Regions from separate parts of the Lysinibacillus sp. FJAT-14222 genome, predicted to be linked through region 2. Evidence: a T-box and tRNA genes for the amino acid it is inferred to sense, from the RefSeq annotation. Region 2 holds a T-box; the other holds one or more tRNA genes.
What was found. The T-box of region 2 lies ahead of argS (arginine--tRNA ligase). A T-box ahead of a tRNA ligase gene usually reads a tRNA of that ligase, here a tRNA-Arg.
Positions count from the first base shown of each region.

Region 1: it encodes a tRNA-Arg, which carries the amino acid that the T-box ahead of argS (arginine--tRNA ligase) is inferred to sense. The anticodon was not compared.

Region 1 covers NZ_LIYL01000010.1:399,500-402,703, forward strand. Annotated here, with positions in the region: gene AN161_RS30315 (hypothetical protein) at 1-346, shown strand, start outside; gene clpP (ATP-dependent Clp endopeptidase proteolytic subunit ClpP) at 436-1,026, opposite strand; tRNA gene AN161_RS05815 (tRNA-Arg) at 1,330-1,404, shown strand; gene AN161_RS05820 (basic amino acid ABC transporter substrate-binding protein) at 1,912-2,709, shown strand; gene AN161_RS29485 (hypothetical protein) at 2,839-3,003, opposite strand; gene AN161_RS05825 (amino acid ABC transporter permease) at 3,071-3,204, shown strand, end outside.
Region 2 covers NZ_LIYL01000009.1:13,092-16,295, forward strand. Annotated here, with positions in the region: gene AN161_RS03720 (hypothetical protein) at 1-709, shown strand, start outside; T-box leader at 1,061-1,280, shown strand; gene argS (arginine--tRNA ligase) at 1,327-3,006, shown strand; gene AN161_RS03730 (MFS transporter) at 3,181-3,204, shown strand, end outside.

The sequences.
Region 1 (3,204 bases), on a different contig from region 2:
AGAGCGACGGAAAGAAAGGCTGAAGCGACGGAAAGAAAGGCTGAAGCGACGGAAAGAAAGGCCGAAGCGACGGAAAGAAGAGCCGAAGTGGCGGAAAGAAAAGAAGTCGACGGAAAGAAGAGTCAGAGCGACGGAAAGAAAAGCCAGAGCGACGGAAAGAAGAGCCAGAGCGACGGAAAGAAGAGCCGAAGTGGCGGAAAGAAAAGAAGTCGACGGAAAGAGGAGTCAGAGCGACGGAAAGAAGAGTCAGAGCGACGGAAAGAAGAGTCAGAGCGACGGAAAGAAGAGTCAGAGCAACGGAAAGAAAAGCCAGAATGACGGAAAGAAAGGCCGAATCGACGGATAGAAGAACCAAAGCAGATAGAACCATACATTCTCGATGTAGAACCAAAAAAGACATCTCAGAAATAAATCTGGGATGCCTTTAATTATTTATTATTTACGGTCGCTACGATCCATAATATGGTCGATTAAGCCGTATTCTTTTGCACGTTCAGCAGTCATGAAGTTATCGCGATCTGTATCTCTTGCAATAACATCAAGTGGTTGACCAGTGCGTTCTGATAAAATACCATTTAATTTTTCACGTAAGAATAAAATACGTTTTGCAGCGATTTCGATTTCAGTTGCCTGACCTTGTGCACCGCCAAGAGGTTGGTGAATCATTACTTCAGCATTCGGTAATGCGAAGCGTTTACCAGGTTCACCAGCAGAAAGTAGGAAAGCACCCATAGATGCTGCCATACCAATACAAATTGTTTGTACTTGTGGCTTAATAATTTGCATTGTGTCATAAATTGCCATACCTGCAGTGATAGATCCACCTGGTGAGTTAATGTAAAGAGAGATATCTTTATCTGGATCTTCTGCTTGTAGGAATAGAAGTTGAGCAACAATTGAGTTAGCAACGTTGTCGTCAATCGCACTTCCTAGTAGGATAATACGGTCTTTTAGTAGTCGTGAATAGATGTCATACGCACGTTCACCACGACTTGTTTGTTCAATAACTGTAGGAATTAAATTCATGTTAAATCCTCCTTAAAAAAACTAAATTCGAATACCTTTGCTGAAAACATCCGTTGTGTTTCAGCTGTATCCTTATCATACACATTATAGTCAGGGAAGGTCAAATATTAACCCTGCTATTAAATAAAAAAAAAAATTAAATGTTTTGCATTCTATGGTTGAAATATGAGCAATACGTTTGTATAATTGATAAGGTCATAAGTTAAAGTACAGTACACTATTTTGCAGGTATGCTTCAAATGAGGGTTATCTACATCATGCTTTTCATAAAGCCTTGAGTGAGTGCTTTTTTTTTTGTTCAATGCCCTCGTGGTGTAATGGATAACACGTAAGATTCCGGTTCTTGCACTGGGGGTTCGATTCCCTCCGAGGGCGCCATTTTACTGATTATTTAGTATATTTTTATAGCTCGATTCTCCTAATAAGTAGTTTAGCAGCCTGCTTAGTGGAGAAAGAGAGGAAAGATGGTAGGAATACTGCCTAGTTGGCATTATTCCCATATTTTAGCCTTTCAAACCTTCAAAAAAAGCAACAACTCCAAATTATTTTTTAGTGAACATACTGTGCGTGAAGACTAGTATATTAGTCGGAAAAAGAATCCTATCTGAGGGGATTCTTTTTTTTTTTTGCAAAATCTATCTAATATTAGCATTGTTCATGAATGTATAAATATTCATTTTTGGTACTGTTTTCATTTATTCATGCCGTTTTATTCTAAAAAACCCAACTAAAATAAATTTTTATGAAAGAATGATTACTTTTATACGAAATGTTGTTGTCTAAAGAGAATAATGTCACTATAATTGACCTAATAGTCTAATATTTCCGAATTGCTTAAAATATTAATTATATTTCGGAAAATAATCGAATTAGGGGGAAGTAGCAATGAAAAGAAATTTATCTATGTTACTTATGATTGTAGCAGCATTTGCGCTGGTCTTAGCAGGCTGCGGCGCAAAAGACAAGACATCATCTGGTAGCGTGGCATCTGAAGAAGGTGGAAATAGTAAGAAAGTTTATAAGGTAGGAACAGAAGCGACGTTTGCACCATTTGAATCGCTTGACGATAAAGGAAAAGTCGTAGGCCTTGATGTCGATATTTTGCAAGCGATTGCTGATGAAATGGATTTTGAAGTGGAATGGCAAAATATTGGTTGGGAGCCTGTGTTCCAAACAATAAAAAATGGTGAAACAGATATCGGGGCAGCGGGGATCTCAGTAAATAAAGAGCGTAAAGAAACGTTTGACTTTACAGAGCCATATTATGAATCGCAATTATTAATCGTTGTAAAAGAAGATTCAAAGATTAAATCTTTAGCTGATTTAAAAGATAAAAAGATTTCAGTACAAATTAATGCTACAGGTCATCAAGCTGCGAAAAAGCTACAAGGTGCATCAAGTCCAAATATTATGGCGTTTGAAAATCAGCCAGTTGCTATTAAAGAAATGCTAAATGGTAATGTGGATGCTACGATCGGGGATAATGCGGTAATTTATGAATATATTAAAGCTCATCCAAAAGAGAAGCTTAAAGTAATCGAAGATGATGCATTTGAAAAAGAATACTATGGATTTATGGTTCAGAAGGGGAATACAGAACTTTTAAACAAATTAAATGAAGGTCTGAAAAAAATTAAAGAAAACGGTAAATTAAAAGAAATTACAGGCAAAGACTTTAAGTAATAAACGACTGCATGATGCCACTAGCATTGTTATGCTAGCGGCTCATTTAATTTTTTTCAGCGGGTGTCCGAACGCCTGTACCTGTCGCTACGCTTTCGGCACAAAAGACACCTGCTGAAATAGAGGAACTCAGTTTAAGAACGCCACGTCCTGTGGCAACGACTGAGTGACCAACATCATGTTGTTGCTGACGCTTCGCTTTCGCACAGACAAAACCTTTTGCTGTCGCTTTGCTTTCGCACAGAAAACATTTGTTGGCCTAAAGCCTCCGGCGGATGTCACGGAATCAAGCATAAAGCCGATTCCAGACGCAATTATACCGAGGCATAATTGATTTTTTAAAGGGGAAGTGGGTTTTCGGATGGACATCTTTGACTTACGCTGGGACATTGTCTGGAACTACCGTGATATGTTTATACGTGGTATTGGTGTGACGCTAATTTTAACACTCAGTGGTTATTTTGGCGGAATATTTTTAGGGCTATTTTTAGGACT
Region 2 (3,204 bases):
ATTAATGTTGAGTGCTGTTATGTTTTCGGGATGCAATTCAGACAATCAAGAAGAGAATAAACAAGAAAAAACTTCGCAGGAAATGCCAAGTGAACAAGTAACAATACCGCAAGACGCAAAACTGATAGGCTCTTCTGAGAATGGAGAAGTTGAACTATATGCTGAAGCGAACGGCGTAAAGCTGGACTTTAATGGTAAAGTGAAGGATTTTGATTGGACATTTTATGACGATATTCAAACAAAGCCACAAGTATTTTATACGGATGTTACAGGGGATGGAAATGAAGAAGCTGTTATCATCATAAAAACAGGGAACGGTACAGGGTTAGATACTGATGAAATTCATGTCGTGAATAAGGATTTAACAGAAATCAAGGTTCAAGGCTATGAAGATATTGTTGCTAATAATATTGAGTCAAATGTTGTTAAAAATGATAATGGTACATTAGGAATTACTGTTAAAGTTCAAGGAAAAGAACACAACTTTGATTATGAATTCGATCCAGCGCCAGATTTACAACAGGATCAACTTGCTTTTGGTGGCATAATTATTTATTTTCTAGAAAATCAAAAAATAAAATTAAATCTTGTTGGATCTGTCGGAGTATCCCCAACGTATGTAGCTGATTTTAATATCACATATAAATTTGATAGTACTAAGAACGAATTTATTGTTGATCAAATAGAATTTAAACCAGTTAAAAACTAGAAAAAAGCAGACCATATATATAAAGAGAAGCACCCTTTATTGAGGGCACTGAAAAAGTCGATTTGCCACAAAAAAATGTGATGCAAATCGACTTTTTTTGAGTTTGTAAATCCAACAAAAGATAGATTTATAATATAAAAAATGAATTTCTTTAGTTTTTCAGTGCTCTCCCTTTATTGGGGGCTTTTTCCTTTCAATTTTTTCTGAATTAACATTGGAAAAAAACTTATATGGAGGTAATGAGATAGTGAATGATTAGTTTTATCAGTTGTTTCTAGTGCAGTTCAGCTATAACTAAATAGACTGTTGACTTTAAATAACAGCTCCTGTAGAATGTATCAAAATTACAGTTTAAATTCGATGAAAAAGAGAGTAGTTTATGGAGCTATTGGAAAGCGAGTTAGGGATGGTGTGAGCCTAATGCAGGAACCATAAATGAAACGCACTTTGGAGAAGGTTCTCGAACTAGTAGTAGAGAATATCGGGGAGTCACCTCGTTAACAATGGAAAGTGGTCATATGATATGGCAACTAGAGTGGTACCACGGGATAACTATGCTCTCGTCTCTATTTTAGAGACGGGGGCTTTTTTTATTTTTTATAGATTTTGGGAGGAGAATGAGCATGAATACACAAATCGCGAAAAGCATTGCTATGGCATTAAATAACGAACTGACGGTCACTGAAATTCAAAATTTACTAGAAAAACCGAGAAATTTAGACTTAGGAGATGTGGCATTTCCGTGCTTTACATTAGCTAAAAAGTTTGGGAAATCCCCTCAAAGTATCGCCACTGATATTCAAAATAATTTAAGCTGTGACGTCATACAAGAGGTTCAAGTGGTAGGTGGATATGTCAATATATTTTACCATCAGCCAACGATTACACAGCAGGTGCTTAACCAAATAGTAAAAGAAAAAAATTTATATGGAACTCATCAGGCATCAAAGGGAAATGTAGTTTTGGATTTTTCTTCACCTAATATAGCGAAGCCTTTTTCTATGGGCCATTTACGTTCTACAGTGATCGGCAATGCTTTGGCCAACATTGCTGAGAAAATTGGCTATAAAGCAATTCGTATTAATCATTTAGGTGACTGGGGAACACAGTTTGGCAAATTAATCGTAGCCTATAAAAAATGGGGCGATCAGCAAACTATTGAAGCTGCCCCAATAGAGGAACTATTAAAAATATATGTGAAGTTTCATGAAGAAGCGGAGCAGAATGACACCCTCAATGAACAAGCACGTGCCGCATTTAAAGCATTAGAAGATGGGGATGAAGAGGCGTTAGCTCTATGGCGATGGTTTAGAGAGGCATCACTCGAAGAATTCAAGACCATTTATCAACTGCTTGGGATTGCCTTTGATTCATTCGATGGGGAGGCCTTCTACAATGACAAAATGGTTGCTGTTGTCGAGGAGCTGGAAGAAAAAGAGCTGCTTGTTAAATCTGATGGCGCTTATGTCGTTGAAATAGACAATATGCCACCATGTTTAATAACTAAAACAGACGGTGCAACGCTTTATGCTACACGTGATTTAGCAGCTGCTTTTTATCGTCAACAACAATACGATCCTAAAAAAATATTTTATGTTGTAGGGAATGAACAATCTCTTCATTTTAACCAATTATGTAAGGTCATTGAGAAGATGGGATACGATTGGGCAAAAGACTTACAGCATGTGCCTTTTGGGATGATCCTAAAAGAGGGTAAAAAAATGTCAACCCGTAAAGGGAAGATCGTTTTATTAGCAGATGTACTAAAGGAAGCGATTGCTACGGCGAAACGAAATATCGAGGAAAAAAATCCAAAGCTAGAGCATAAAGAGAGCGTCGCACATCAGGTTGGTGTAGGAGCGGTTATTTTTAATGATTTAAAAAATGATCGTCTACATGATATTGAGTTTTCCATTGGAAACATGATGAATTTCGAGGGAGAAACGGGGCCATATATTCAATATACTTATGCACGTATCTCATCTCTTTTAGAAAAATCAGAGGAAAAGAGTAACGAAGTATCTCTCGCAACATTAGGTGAGCAAGCATGGCCAGTTATTTTATTATTGGAACAGTTTCCGAAAGTAATTACCAACGCTTTTGAGCAAGCAGATCCATCACAAATTGCTAAATATGCCTTACAATTAGCGCGTCTATTTAATAAATATTATGCGCAAAATAAAGTATTGGTCGATGACAACCTAAGAAGCTCACGATTAGCATTTTGTCAATGTGTAGCCATTGTTTTAAAAGAATCGCTAGCACTGTTAGGGATTGCTGCACCTAAACATATGTAAGTGGTTATCAAACACAGCTACTTCATCGAGGTAGCTGTGTTTTTCAATCATTTATGGCCGTGAAATTGACCGCAACTAGAAAAGATGGTAAAAAGGAATTCGGAGGTCTGACAATAATGTTAGATTTTAGCGAATTTTTAGACCATGTAATAAGAGAGAAGGTTTTTAGAAGGTATGGAGAAGAAGCAATGGCGTGTT